2 regions of the Geobacillus sp. G4 genome follow, and region 1 is predicted to be linked to the other one. Evidence: predicted binding sites of a transcription regulator. Region 1 holds the regulator's gene; the other holds the start of a gene.

Region 1 (7,589 bases):
CGATCTCAGCGATTTGTGCTTCAAGCGTTGCAATCTCGGCTTCGATTTCATCCAAGCGGCGTTGGCGCTGGCGCCGTCGTTTTTTTTCCTCTTTTTCTTGCTCGTATGTCGTTTTGGCAGAATCACTTGCCGTTTCTGTCGGGCGGACGTTCAGGAGTGCCAGTTCGCGTATTTCTTCTTTTTTGGCGATGTAGTAATCATAGTCGCCTAAGTATTCCGTTAGGCCTCCGCTGGAAAGTTCAAACACCTTTGTTGCGATTCGGTTGATGAAATAGCGGTCGTGGGAAACGAACAAAATCGTTCCCGGGTAGTCGATGAGCGCTTGCTCGAGCACTTCTTTGCTGTCGAGGTCTAGATGGTTTGTCGGTTCGTCCAAAAGAAGGACATTTGCTTTTTGCAACATCAGCTTGGCGAGCGAAAGGCGTGCTTTCTCCCCGCCGCTTAAAGCGGAGACCGGTTTTAAAACGTCATCGCCGGAAAACAGGAAGTTGCCGAGCACGGTGCGAATTTCTTTTTCTGTCTTTTCGGGGTAGGCGTCCCACAGCTCGTCAAGCACCCGTTTGTTCGATGACAAATCAGCTTGGTCTTGATCGTAATAGCCGATTTGGACGTTTGCGCCGTAGCGGAGCTCTCCTGTTTGGATAGGGAGTTTTCGGGCGATCGCCTTCAGCAATGTCGACTTGCCGATGCCGTTCGGCCCGACTAGGGCGACGCTTTCGCCGCGCGTGATGCGGAAGCTGATTTGGCGGATGATGGGTGCACCGTCGCCATAGCCAACGGCTATGTCTTCAGCGGTGAGCACTTCATAGCCGCTCGGTCGATCGATCGAGAACGAAAAGGAGGCTGATTTTTCATCGCCGACAGGCCGTTCGAGCCGTTCTATTTTTTCCAGTTGCTTTCGCCGGCTTTGCGCCCGTTTGGCCGTCGAGGCACGGGCGATGTTGCGCTGGATGAAGTCTTGGAGTCGGGCGATTTCTTCTTGCTGTTTCTCGTACCGTCTTAACTCTTGTTCGTATTGCTCGGCCCGCAACTCCAAATAGCGGCTGTAGTTGCCGGCATAGTGTTTGAGCGTGGCATTCGACAGTTCGTATACGTCAGTGACGATTTTGTCTAAAAAGTAGCGGTCGTGGGAAACAACCAGGACGGCACCGGGATAGGCTTGCAAGTACTGCTCCAGCCAAGAGAGCGTCTCAAGATCCAAATGGTTCGTCGGCTCGTCCAAAATCAATAAATCCGGCTTGGACAACAGCAATTTCCCAAGGGCAAGACGCGTCCGCTGTCCGCCGCTTAACGACGAGATCGGCGTTGTTTTATAATCATATGAGGAAAACTGCAGCCCGTGCAAAACGGAGCGGATATCGGCTTCGTATTGGTAGCCGCCTTGTTCTTTGTATTGTTCTTGCAGCTCGTCATACGTTTTCAGCGTTTTTTCATAGCGAGCTGGATCGGCGAGTACGTCTGGGTCGCCGAGTTGCATGCTGAGTTCGGCGAGCTGTTTTTCGAGTCCTAGAAGCGGGGTGAATACCTCAAGCATTTCGTCCCAAATGGAACGCGGCGAGTCGAGCCCGCTGTTTTGCGCCAAATAGCCGATTTTGATATGGTTTGGTTTGATGATTTTGCCGCTGTCGAAAGAGAGTTCACCGGCGATGATTTTCAACAATGTCGATTTTCCCGCTCCGTTGCGGCCGACAAGGGCAATTCGGTCGCGGGACTGTATTTCTAGTTTTATATTCGATAAAATAAGGTCAGCGCCGAAATATTTCGTGAGCCCGTGCACTTGCAAAATGATCATGTCATTTCACCTCGCGAATAGTTTAACGTAAGTCGCGAAAACGGTCAAAGACGAATGATGAAAAATCGTGTATAGTGTATAAATGGAGGAGATTGTATTGTCATCGTTCACTCATTTCAATGAACAAGGGCGCGCGAAAATGGTTGATATTACGCACAAAGAAGATACTGTGCGAGTGGCTGTGGCGCAAACGAGCGTGACTGTCAGCCGGGAAATTTACGAAAAAATGACGAGCAATGCGATCGAGAAAGGGGATGTGCTCGCCGTCGCTCAAGTGGCGGGGGTGATGGCGGCGAAGAAGACAGCTGACCTTATTCCAATGTGTCACCCGCTTATGTTAAAGGGTGTGGACATTGCTTTTGCTTGGGAAAACGATGGAGAAGCGCATAAGCTCGTCATCACGGCAACGGTGAAAACGAAAGGGAGCACAGGAGTGGAAATGGAAGCGCTGACGGCCGCTTCGGTCTGTGCGTTGACGGTGTACGATATGTGCAAGGCGCTTGATAAAGGAATGGTCATCGGTCCGACGTATTTGGTCGAAAAAACGGGCGGGAAGTCTGGCCATTACCGACGGAAAACCGATTAGCTAGGGGATGAGATCATGAGCAACGAACAACCGAAAATTCCGCAGGCAACCGCCAAACGGCTGCCGCTTTACTATCGGTTTTTGAAAAACTTGCACGCTTCCGGCAAGCAACGCGTCTCCTCTGCCGAGTTGAGCGAGGCGGTGAAAGTCGATCCGGCGACGATCCGCCGCGATTTCTCCTATTTTGGCGCGCTTGGTAAAAAGGGATACGGGTATAATGTCAATTATTTGTTGTCGTTTTTCCGCCGGACGCTTGAAGAGGATGAGGTGACCGAAGTCGCCTTGTTTGGCGTCGGCAATTTAGGCACCGCCTTTTTAAACTATAATTTTTCGAAAAACAACAATACGAAAATCGTGATGGCGTTTGATGTCGATGAGCGGAAAGTAGGAACGACAGTCGGCGGGGTGCCGGTCTATCATCTCGATGAGTTGGAGGAGCGGCTTCACGAAAACATCCCGGTCGCCATTTTAACCGTGCCGGCCGCCGCGGCTCAAGCGCTGACCGACCGCCTTGTCGTCCAAGGAATTAAAGGCATTTTAAACTTTACTCCGGCGCGGTTGAACGTGCCGAACCATATTCGCGTCCATCATATCGATTTAGCCATTGAGCTGCAGTCGCTCGTCTATTTTTTGAAAAACTATCCATCGCCATCGTAAAAGGAGAGAACAACACATGAAATATTTGTTGCTCGTTGCTGCAATTTTGTTGCTGTTTGGCACGAAAAAGCTGCCGGAATTAGGGCGGTCGTTCGGCCAGTCGCTTCGCGAGTTTAAAGACGCCACAAAAGGGCTCGCTGATGACGAAGAAACGAAAACCGACCGATGACAAGGCAGGATGGAGAAACAATGAATGACAAAGAAATGTCGGTGTATGAGCATCTGGGTGAACTGCGAAAACGGCTCATCATCGTGCTCATCTTTTTTGCTGCGGCGCTTGTCGTTAGTTTCTTTTTTGTCGATGATGTCATTTTGTATTTGCAGCGAACGGCCGAGGCGAAGCATTTGACCATGAACGCCTTCCGCCTCACCGATCCGATTAAAGTGTATTTTCAGTTTGCCTTTGTCATCGCAGCTGTGCTGTCGGCTCCGGTGCTGTTGTATCAAATTTGGGCGTTTGTCAGCCCCGGTCTGTATGAAAAAGAGCGGAAAGTGACGTTAAGCTATATCCCGGCGTCGATCGTTCTTTTTTTAGCAGGCGTCAGCTTCGCTTATTTCGTCTTGTTTCCGTTTGTCGTTCGATTTATGAGCCAGCTGGCTGACCAACTAGGGGTTCAACAAATGATCGGCATTAATGAATATTTTCAGTTTTTGCTTCAGCTCGTGCTGCCGTTTGGCATCGTATTTCAGCTTCCGATTGTTGTGCTGTTTTTTACCCGCTTAGGGCTTATTACGCCGCAGCTTCTTGTTCGCATCCGCAAGTATGCGTATTTAGCGCTGCTTATTTTAGCGGCGGTCATTACGCCGCCGGATGTGTTGTCGCAAGTGATCGTCATGATTCCGCTCACCATTTTGTATGAAGGAAGCATTTGGGTGGCGCGCATCGGCTATCGGAAAGCGCAGCGAGCAGTCGAGCAGGAAGGCAATGAGTGAGGCGGGACGAAAAACATTGAGAGGAAAGCGAGCAAGGCCGGGCCAAACGAAGGGGCTGTCTCAAAAGCCGCAAAACAGGGTTTTGAGGCCGGCCTCTTGTTTTTTTGTTTCCATTTTCACGATATGATCGCCGTCATGGGATTGATGTTCTGGTCCCTTCCCGCGCGAATCACGGGAAGGGGGTCAGCGTTTTGAGGCGAAAAGAAGGCGAAGGGCGGTGCCGAAATCAAAGGCAGCGAGCGCCGCTAAAGCGATGGTGGAGACGTTCCAAACCGTTTCATGAGCACTTTCGATGGCCAAATACGTAAACATTGAGCCTAAGACGAAATACAGAAGCGAAAACAGCCGAGGGTTTCGCATCATAGCCAAACCCTCCAAACGGCGAGCGGCAGCTCGGACTGGCGCATCATTTTCTCAATCTCGTCGGCCAATAGCGTCTGCATGACGACGACGAACGTATTCATGGCGACATGGGCGAAAATCGGTACGAAAATGCGTCCGGTTTTTGCGTATAAAAACGCGAATACCATCCCCATGGATGTGTACAGAAGCAAATGTTCCGGCTCCATATGGACAATGGCAAACAAAAGCGAACTGACAAGCGCAGCAAGCCAAAAGTTGTATTTTTCATAAAGCGAGCCGAAAATGATTTTGCGGAAGATGAGCTCTTCCAAAATCGGGCCGATGACGGAGGTGACGACGACCAACAGCGGCGTCAGGCGGATGATATCGATGATTTGCCTTGTATTTTCCGACCCTGGTTTGATGCCGAGCAGCCGCCATTCGATGTTGGCGGCGATGCTTTGGGCCGCGAGCGCCAAAAAGACGCCCAAGACCGCCCACATCCACGAGGAAGCAAGCGGCAGCCGCCGCATCATTCGTTCGTTGCGGTCACCGCGGAGCAGCCATAAAATCACGACGAACGCAAGCAGAAAGCTGATGACCGCCCAATACCCGGAAGCCAGTTTGGCGGCTTCGAGGCGGCTTTCCGTTCCTTGGCCGACGCCGAGGGCGCGAAGAAGCGGCACGCCGACAAAGGCGGACAGCTGCATGACGATATACGTGATGATGACGTACCAGTGGTTGCGTTTCAAACCCTCTACCCCTTTTATTTCAAATTATATCCGTATTGTAGCACATGTATGGCGAAAATAGTAAGAAAACTGCATCCTCGCATCCCACCTGACCGCCGTAAAAAAAATTAACCGGAGCCGTTTATCAGTCCGAGGAATGTGAAATAATGAAAACGGGCTCCGCGCGGATGGGGAGTAGAGGCAAAACAACCGGCTCCTTTTGCTCTTTCTTCTTTAGGAGAGAAAAACAGTTATTTTTTTGCATTTCCTACTTGCAAAACTGAAAGAAGTTCATTAATATTATAAGTGTGTTAGCACTCAATAGTGATGAGTGCTAATAAGAACGGTGAAAACTATCGTTAAGGAGGTTGTTCCCCGTGTTGAAGCCATTAGGCGATCGTATTGTCATTGAAGTCGTGGAAACAGAAGAAAAAACGGCTAGCGGTATCGTTCTGCCGGATACGGCGAAAGAAAAACCGCAAGAAGGCCGCGTTGTTGCTGTCGGTGCAGGCCGCGTGCTCGATAACGGCCAACGCATCGCGCCGGAAGTCGAAGTTGGCGACCGCATTATCTTCTCGAAATATGCGGGCACAGAAGTGAAATACGACGGCAAAGAATACTTAATTTTGCGCGAAAGCGATATTTTGGCTGTCATCCGCTAATATATGCGTTCATCACATAAACATTCCGAAAACATACTGGGTACTTAATCGGATACTTAACTTGTGGCACGCAGTCCAACAATTTCATAAGGAGGTAACGGGGTATGGCAAAACAAATCAAGTTCAGTGAAGAAGCGCGCCGTGCGATGTTGCGCGGGGTGGACAAACTTGCAGACGCAGTGAAAGTCACATTAGGTCCGAAAGGCCGCAACGTCGTATTGGAGAAAAAATTCGGTTCGCCGCTCATCACGAATGACGGGGTAACGATCGCGAAAGAAATCGAGCTCGAAGATCCGTTTGAAAACATGGGCGCGAAATTGGTCGCTGAAGTCGCCAGCAAAACGAACGACATCGCTGGGGACGGTACAACAACCGCTACGGTATTGGCTCAAGCGATGATCCGCGAAGGCTTGAAAAACGTAGCAGCTGGTGCCAACCCGATGGGCATCCGTCGCGGTATCGAAAAAGCGGTTGCTGTTGCGGTTGAAGAATTGAAAGCCATCTCCAAACCGATTAAAGGAAAAGAGTCGATCGCCCAAGTTGCTGCGATCTCGGCTGCTGACGAAGAAGTCGGCCAATTGATCGCTGAAGCGATGGAACGCGTTGGCAATGATGGCGTTATCACGCTTGAAGAGTCGAAAGGCTTCACGACGGAACTCGACGTTGTCGAAGGGATGCAATTCGACCGCGGTTACGTTTCACCGTACATGATTACGGATACGGAAAAAATGGAAGCTGTCCTTGAAAATCCGTACATCCTCATCACGGACAAAAAAGTATCGAGCATTCAAGAACTGTTGCCGGTCTTAGAACAAGTCGTCCAACAAGGCCGTCCGCTCCTGATCATTGCGGAAGATGTTGAAGGCGAAGCATTGGCGACGCTTGTTGTCAACAAACTGCGCGGCACGTTCAATGCGGTTGCTGTCAAAGCGCCTGGCTTCGGCGATCGCCGCAAAGCGATGCTCGAAGACATTGCGATTTTGACAGGCGGCGAAGTGATCTCGGAAGAGCTTGGCCGTGAATTAAAATCGACGACGATCGCGTCGCTTGGTCGTGCGGCGAAAGTTGTTGTCACGAAAGAAACGACGACGATCGTCGAAGGCGCTGGCGATTCGGAGCGCATCAAAGCGCGCATCAACCAAATCCGTGCGCAGCTTGAAGAAACGACGTCCGAATTCGATCGCGAAAAACTGCAAGAACGCTTGGCGAAATTGGCTGGCGGCGTAGCGGTCATCAAAGTCGGTGCGGCAACAGAAACAGAATTGAAAGAACGCAAACTGCGCATCGAAGACGCGCTCAACTCGACTCGTGCGGCTGTTGAAGAAGGCATTGTCGCCGGCGGTGGCACGGCTCTCATGAACATCTACAACAAAGTCGCTGCCATCGAAGCGGAAGGCGATGAAGCAACCGGTGTGAAAATCGTATTGCGCGCGATCGAAGAACCGGTTCGTCAAATCGCGCAAAACGCTGGTCTGGAAGGCTCGATCATCGTTGAGCGCCTGAAAAACGAAAAACCGGGCATCGGCTTCAATGCGGCAACAGGTGAATGGGTCGACATGATCGAAGCTGGTATCGTTGACCCGACGAAAGTCACTCGTTCGGCGCTGCAAAACGCTGCATCTGTCGCCGCAATGGTCTTGACGACAGAAGCGGTCGTTGCCGACAAACCGGAAGAAAACAAAGGCAACAACAACATGCCGGATATGGGCGGCATGATGTAATCCGCCTAGCGAAACAAAGAACACTGGGAGTAATCCCGGTGTTCTTTTTCTTTTTGCCGCTGGGCAGTAGTCAAATTGAACGTGAAGCTTTGCACTCGGGGCGGCAGGATGGAGCTTGAGTTCTTTGACGAGCAGCGGCGGGGCCGCAGCATCAGCAACCACTCC
Region 2 (7,589 bases), on a different contig from region 1:
GCGAATATATTACATTGTAACTGGAAAACTGTCTGGATGTTAAGGTGAAATCGATAGCCTTTTTTTGCTATAAATCTCGTTTTTTCGACAAATATAGGTAAAAAGGACTATTTTGTTCTTGATAAAAAATACCCTTTATTTTTTTATATTATTCTATAATATTTTAATTGTATATATTTTCTATCAACCTTTTATTTGATATGGAGGGATATTTTTGAAAAAACGGTCGATTCCATCACTTGTTGCGGCGCTGTCGCTCGGCATCGGGCTGTGGGCATCTCCGGCGGAAGCGCCGAGAGCGGCTAACGCCCCCGGCATTCCGGCTGTGAAGCAAGGGGGACCGGTCGATTTTGCAATTGCCAATGAGGAAAAGCTGGCGGAAATGTTGAAACGGAGCGGAAAGCTTCGCGCTGATGCGACTCCTGCTGAGGTGGAACAAGCAGTGCGCGACTATTTGCGGCAAAGGGCGATTCATATGCCGCGGGGAAAAGGAGAATTATACGATAAAGAGGCAAAGCGCGCCGAGGCGATGCAGGACGGACAGCAGACAAATGGCGTGCTGAACGGGAAAGGGAAAAAGCTCGGACAATCGAAAACGGCTTCCGTGCCATCCGTCAAGCCGGAGCCATGGAACGGCGGCAAGCGGGTCGACCGTGTACTCGTTTTGCTCATCGAGTATCCGGACTTTCCGCATAACAACATTCAGCCAACTGAAACGGATATGTATTATAAAGATTATACACGCGAACATTATGAAGATATGATTTTCGGCGGCGATGACGGCTATTACGATGGACCGAATGGCGAGAAGCTTATCTCAGTAAAAAAATATTATGAAGAGCAATCAGGCGGCAGCTATTCCATTGAAGGAAAAGTGGCAGGCTGGTATCAGGCGAAGTATCCGGCTAAATACTATGGCGGAAATGTACCGGCGCCGGATGGCAATGACGCCAATCCACGGGCGCTTGTGCGCGAAGCGCTGGCGGCAGCCGCCCAGGATCCGACCATTGATTTGCGTGAGTTTGACCAAGAGGATCGCTACGATTTAGACGGCGACGGCAATTATCGCGAACCGGACGGTTTGATTGACCATTTAATGATCATTCACTCCAGCGTCGGAGAAGAATCGGGCGGCGGTTCGCTCGGCGGCGATGCCATTTGGTCGCACCGCTGGAATTTAGGATCGGTGTACCGCATTCCGAATACGACGACGGATGTGCCGTATTGGCGCGGCCAACTGGCGGCTTACGATTATACGATTGAGCCGGCTGACGGGGCGGCAGGAGTGTTTGCTCACGAATACGGCCACGATTTAGGGCTGCCGGATGAATACGATACGATTTACTCCGGTCTGGGCGAGCCAGTTGCCTATTGGTCGATTATGTCAAGCGGAAGTTGGGCGGGACGCATTCCGGGCACCGAGCCGACCGGCTTCAGCGCCTGGGCGAAACAGTTTTTGCAGTCGACCATGCCCGGCAGCAACTGGCTGAGCGGAACGACCGTTGAGTGGAACGAAGTAACGCCAAACGGTGTTGAAGTCGTGCTCGATGAAGCGAACACGAAAGGGACGAACAACGATGCCGTGCGCATCAACTTGCCGGACAAAGAAACGGTCATCACGACCCCGCCAAGCGGTGCGTATGCCTATTTCTCCGGCAGTGGAAACAACTTAGATCATACGATGTCAACGACGATCGATTTGACGAGAGCGTCCAAGGCGACGCTGGCATTTGATACATGGTATGCGATTGAGAAAGACTGGGATTATGGGGCGGTAGAAGTAAAACCGCATGGCAGCAACGAATGGACAACAATTCAAGGAAACATTACGACGACCGACAATCCGTACGGGCAAAACCCTGGCAACGGCATTACCGGTACGTCAAACGGCTGGGTGAAGGCGGAATTTGACTTGTCGGCCTATGCAGGACAAACGATTGACCTTCGCTTCCATTACATCACTGATGTAGCGGTGTCGGAAGCTGGCTGGTATGTTGACAACATTCAAGTGACGGCAGATGGAACAATCGCGCTCACAGACGATGCAGAGGGCGACAGCGCTTTCGCGTTGGACGGTTTTGCGAAAAGCGACGGCATCGCGCGCTCGAAGCATTATTATTTGCTTGAATGGCGCAACCACCGCGGCGTCGATGAAGGGCTCGCCCATATTTTGCGCGGCGACCGGCTTCTTTCGTACGATCCAGGGCTTGTCGTCTGGTATGTGGATGAAGGCTATGACAACAACTGGACGGGCGTCCATCCGGGCGAAGGGTTTCTTGGCGTTGTGGATGCCGACCAGCATACGTTAAAATGGTCGGGCAATACGACAGCGTCGACTCGCTATCAAGTGCACGATGCGGCGTTCAGCCTGCAAAAAGGAGCCCCATTCCGCGTGGCAATCAATGGCTCACAGCTGATCGACAACGATACATCGCCGACGCCGGTGTTTGACGACAGCCGGTCGTATGACAATAAAGGGGCCGTCGACGCCGGCCGGAACGTGCCCAACTATGGCCTAAAAATCCGCGTCATCGGTGAAAGCGTTGACCGCACGGCAGCGCGTGTGTTGATCCACCGCTGACCACCTCCAAAGGCGCACGGAACATTTCCGTGCGCTGAACATTTATCGACACGGTTTGTCATCCCTTCGTCGAATTTGTTGATTTTTCTTTCCCCCTTTTTTCCGCTTTTTCCGTTTATAATCATAAGTAGGATCGGATGAGAAGGGGGAACAATCAGAATGGAATGGTATGAACAGCTGTCGGCGTGGATTGCCGAGAAGCAGCCGGTGCGTGTAAAAACCTATCAAGGGGAAGCGGTCGTGCTGCCGGTCAAGCTGTATCAGGACACGCGCAAACTGTTTGTTTACAACCGGCAAATGCGTCTAATGAACATTCCGTTGGACCGGATCATTTCCGTCGAGCCGACGCGCATCATCGGTTCCTTTGACCGTCGGGGAGAAGAGGCCATGGTACATACTCGTTGAACGGAGGGCACGCGTCTTTGGGCGCGTGTTTTTTTGATGGTGGTCGGCTGTTTCTGCCTGCGGTCTGTTCTGTTGCGCTGGGCTCTATACCCAATGAAGGCGGCATTCGCGTTGCGATGTGCCAGGGAGCGGAATGGTTTTTGTTGCATAGGCAAAGACCATCTTTTAGAATGGAAAGGACGAACGACTGACCATAAGGGGGAAGGGACATGCATGGCAAACGGATTGCCTTGTGCGCGTCACGCAAACTGGACGAAATGACAACGCTTATTGAAAAGCAAGGAGGAACGGCCATCATTCGTCCGGCGCAAGGGACCGTCTTTTCAAAGGGAAGCGAACTGGGAGAGGAAATGCGAACCGTCATCGCCATGCGGCCGGACTGGATCGTATTTACGACGGGAATCGGCTTTGAGGCGCTGTTGGAAGCGGCCGACCGGGAGGGAATGGCTGCTCAATGGCATCGAACGATCAAGGAAGCGAACGTGGCTGCCCGCGGCTATAAAACGGTGACGGCGTTGAAACAAATCGGCGTCACCCCGGTGGCCGCAAGCGAGGACGGGACGACGAAAGGGTTGATTGCTGCTCTTTATGGGCACGACTTTGCGGAAAAAAACGTTGTTGTACAGCTGTACGGCGATACCGCGCCAGCCTTGAAGCAGTTTTTTCTTGAACAAGGCGCTTTGTATACGGAATTGTTGCCATACCGGCATATCGCTCCGGATGAGGAGACACTGGCGACATTGTATAAAGAAATCGTCGGGCGCGAAGTCGATGCCGTCTGTTTTACATCGGCGATGCAAGTCCGCTTTTTCTTTTCGTTCGCCCGCGAGAAAAAAGAGATCGCATCGCTGCTTGACGCGTTTCGCACCGATGTCGTGGCCTGCGCCGTTGGCAAAGTGACAAAAGAAGCATTGGAAGAAGAGGGAGTCGATCGCGTCATCGCCCCGGAACATGAGCGGATGGGAGCGATGATTGTGACGCTTGCCCGTTATTTTCAACAATAAGCCCTGTTGAGGGTTGTTTTATATCAATTGTCCAACCTGCTATATAAGAGATCATCTTTTTGTTAAATGTTTTATATTATGTGTTTCATCAAAAATACTAAACTGTTTATTTTTTGTCACAGTTTTTCGAACATTTTCCGCTTATAATAAAACTGGGGATGTATTTTTCATATGAAAGGGCGGGGCGAGCATGAAACGAAGCTCATTCCAGCAGATGGAGAGCACGGTTCGGCGGGGATTTGCTACGGCGCGTCGCTCATGGGGGCGAGCGTGCTGTTTTTTTTTTTTGCGCTTGCCTGTCGGCGGTGTGATATGACTCACAACGATGGAGATGCTGCACACAGTATAATGGAAACAACGGACGGATCATAAAAAGGAGGAATTGATGATGCATTCATTTTGCCATATGGGCGGCCCTGAAGGGGTGAAATTATGCGCCGGTCTGGCGCAATTAAAACAAGAACACGGCCCGCTGCGCGCCCAAATGGAGCAGCTGCTTGCCGCAGCGGAGGCGATCGGCCGCGGGGAAAATGACCGCAACTGGCGTGAGCCGCTCGCTGATTTGAGAGAAAAAGTTGAATCGTTCGTCGCCGCCCTAGATCCGCATTCGGAGCGGGAAGAAGGCGTATTGTTCCCAATGATGGCTCGGTACATCGGGCGGACGACCGGCCCTATCGCCGTTATGGAATACGAACACGAACAGGCGAAAACGTGCCTTTCCATGTTTTTAGAAAAGACCGCCCAGCTGCCGGAGAACATCGACAGCAGACAGGCGTTGACGCTTGCCGGCGCGGTGATTGAGGCGTATCATATTTTGGATGAGCACTTCATGAAAGAGGAGAACGTGCTCTTCCCGATGGCCGAGCGGTTGTTGTCCGATGCGGAGAAAGAGGAGCTGTTTGCGCGCATTAACTAAGTAACAAATGGAAAACAGGATGCCCCAAACGACGGGCATCCTGTTTTTTATTATTGGTTCATTTGTTGGCAGGTTGTTATGCATGATCGTTAGGGTATGCGGAAGCGCACGTTGTTTCGTTCCCGCCGCCGTTAAAGTTGACAGGCCGGCTGTTAGGCAATCGGTTTGCCCCCTCCGCCTGTTCAGTTTAGGGTTCCTGATGTGACGCCCGCCGCTCGCTTACTTGGCGCGGTTGACCGGCTCTGCTTGTTTTGGCATTCGCTTTCGATAGACGACGTAGCTGCGCTGCAAGTAGCGGAGCGGGAAGCTGAATACGTGAACGAGACGGGTGAACGGCCAGACGGCGAACAAACCGAATGCAGCGAGAATATGAATCTGAAACCAAAGCGGCACCGCTTCCATATAAGCTGGGTTCGGACGGAACGTAAGAAGGCCGCGAAACCACGGGCCGATTGTCGTCCGGTAATCAAACCCGTGCGAATCGATGTTCAGAAACGTCGACGACAACCCGCTGGCGATCACGACAAGCAAAAATCCGAGCGCGACCCAGTCGCCGGTGCTGCTTGTCACCCGTACGCGCTTGACCGTCAAGCGGCGGCGAAAAAGGATCACGAAACCAACGAAGGCCGCCAAGCCGGCCGGAATGCCGCCTGCCAAGGCGAGGGCGTGGTACATCTCTTCTGTCACGCCAAGCGCCTCGTAAAACGGCTCGGGAATGAGAATGCCCATCACGTGGCCGACAAACACGAACAAAATGCCCCAGTGAAAGAGAAGGCTTCCAAGGCGCAACTGCCGTTTTTCAAGCAGTTCGCTTGATTTGGATGTCCAGCCAAACTGGTCGCGCTGGTAGCGCCAAATATGGCCGGCGACAAATAGGACAAGCGCCAAATACGGAACAATCACCCAGAGAAATTGGCTGGCCATGCCGTTGCACCTCCTTTCGGGAGCGGCGTCACGCCGAGTTGAGTGAATGTGTGATTGAGCGCGTCAAACAGCTGTGCATACGGGCTGCCTGCCGCTGCCAGCCGGTCGCCGATTTCGCGGATATGGCCGGCATAATCGGCGAGCAAGGCGGTCGTATGCTCTTGATCTGCATAGGCCATCCATTCAAGCATGAGCGGCAAGTAGTCGGGCAGCTCGTGATCGGAGACGGCGAATCCGGCCGCCTCGTAGCGCGCTTTTAAGGCGACGAGTTCGATTCCGCGCTCCCGCTGCTCGCCGTTTGTCATATACGTCAAGTACAAATTCGTTTTTTTGCCGAAATCAAATGTTTCGACATATTGCTCCATCCGCTCTCGAGCCGGGGTGACCGCGAGCTGTTCGGCCACTGCCAAAAGCGGCGCGCGGACGGTTTCATCGTCAAGCGAGCGGATGGCGTCTAGGCAGTCAGGAAGCGATTCGGCCCACTGTTCGTCCGGGTAAGACAACAAATACGATACACATAGAAAGACCGTTTGTTGTTGTTCGCTGTTCATCGTAAATCCTCCATTTCATTATTGAAGGGGGCGGGGCTCGCCTTCTTTCTCCTTTTACAGCGTGCCGCAAGCGCCCGGGCCGCCGGCGAACGCCAGCCCGCAGCTGCCTTGTTCCGCGTACAAGTCAGCGACTTCTTCGCGGTGCGATGCTGGAATGACGAAGCGGTCTTCGTATTTGGCAATCGCGAGCAAACGGTACATCTCTTCAATGTCTTCACGGCTTAAGCCGAGCGATTCAATGAGGCGGATGTCCGGCTGTTTGTTCGTTTGTTTCGCCCGCATGTATGAGCGCATGGCCGCCATTTTTTTCAATGTCGTGCGGATGTGCGCCGTATCGCCCGCCGTCAGCAAATTCGCCAAATATTCGATCGGAATGCGCATTTCATCAATGGCCGGGAAGATGTCATCGGCGCTCGCTTGGCTTCCTTTTCCTTCGATCGTATTCATGATCGGGCTCAGCGGCGGAATGTACCATACCATTGGCAGCGTCCGGTATTCCGGATGCAGCGGCAAAGCGATTTTCCAGTCGACGATCATTTTGTAAATCGGCGAGCGCTGCGCCGCGGCGATCCATTCGTCCGGGATGCCGGCTTCTTTCGCGGCGGCGGCGACGGCTGGATCGTTTGGATCAAGGAAAATATCAAGCTGGGCGTGGTACAGCTGTTTCTCATCGGCGACGCTCGCCGCTTCTTTCACTTGATCCGCATCATACAGCATGACGCCGATGTAGCGAATGCGGCCGACGCACGTTTCCGAACAAATCGTCGGCATGCCGGCTTCGATGCGCGGGAAGCAGAGCGTGCATTTTTCCGCTTTGTTCGTTTGCCAGTTGAAATACACTTTTTTGTACGGGCAGCTTGTGACGCAATACCGCCAAGCGCGGCAGGCGTTTTGGTCGACGAGGACGATGCCGTCCTCGTCGCGTTTGTACATGGCGCCTGACGGGCAGCTCGATACGCATGACGGATTGAGGCAATGCTCGCAAATGCGCGGCAAGTACATCATAAAGACGTTCTCAAATTCCGCTTGGATCGATTGCTCCATTTTGATGACGTTCGGGTCGACTAAGCCCGTGACATGGGCGCCGGCCAGATCGTCTTCCCAGTTCGGCCCCCATGACAGCTCCATCCATTCGCCGGTGATGCTTGATTTCGGCCGCGCCACTGGCTGGTATTGTTTTAGCGGGCTGTTCGTCAACGTTTCATAGT

The links. The regulator Rex, encoded in region 1, represses fermentation and respiration genes when NADH is low (regulators of the CRP and FNR family bind a similar motif). The targets are predictions, from matches to a motif close to TTGTGAAATATTTCACAA.
Region 2: the regulator Rex is predicted to act here: its motif matches at 4,296-4,313, upstream of ABS784_RS12190 (hemerythrin domain-containing protein).

The regions. Positions count from the first base shown of each region.
Region 1 is NZ_JBEPJY010000025.1:10,271-17,859, reverse strand. It holds gene ABS784_RS15855 (ABC-F family ATP-binding cassette domain-containing protein) at 1-1,792, opposite strand, end outside; gene moaC (cyclic pyranopterin monophosphate synthase MoaC) at 1,890-2,378, shown strand; gene ABS784_RS15845 (redox-sensing transcriptional repressor Rex) at 2,394-3,035, shown strand; gene tatA (twin-arginine translocase TatA/TatE family subunit) at 3,052-3,204, shown strand; gene tatC (twin-arginine translocase subunit TatC) at 3,225-3,968, shown strand; gene ABS784_RS15830 (YdiK family protein) at 4,152-4,331, opposite strand; gene ABS784_RS15825 (CPBP family intramembrane glutamic endopeptidase) at 4,328-5,062, opposite strand; gene groES (co-chaperone GroES) at 5,419-5,703, shown strand; gene groL (chaperonin GroEL) at 5,808-7,424, shown strand.
Region 2 is NZ_JBEPJY010000009.1:71,974-79,562, reverse strand. It holds gene ABS784_RS12205 (immune inhibitor A domain-containing protein) at 215-2,581, shown strand; gene ABS784_RS12200 (hypothetical protein) at 2,741-2,986, shown strand; gene ABS784_RS12195 (uroporphyrinogen-III synthase) at 3,196-3,990, shown strand; partial or broken gene ABS784_RS17365 (pyruvate synthase alpha chain) at 4,162-4,263, shown strand; gene ABS784_RS12190 (hemerythrin domain-containing protein) at 4,379-4,906, shown strand; gene narI (respiratory nitrate reductase subunit gamma) at 5,126-5,830, opposite strand; gene narJ (nitrate reductase molybdenum cofactor assembly chaperone) at 5,806-6,381, opposite strand; gene narH (nitrate reductase subunit beta) at 6,436-7,589, opposite strand, start outside.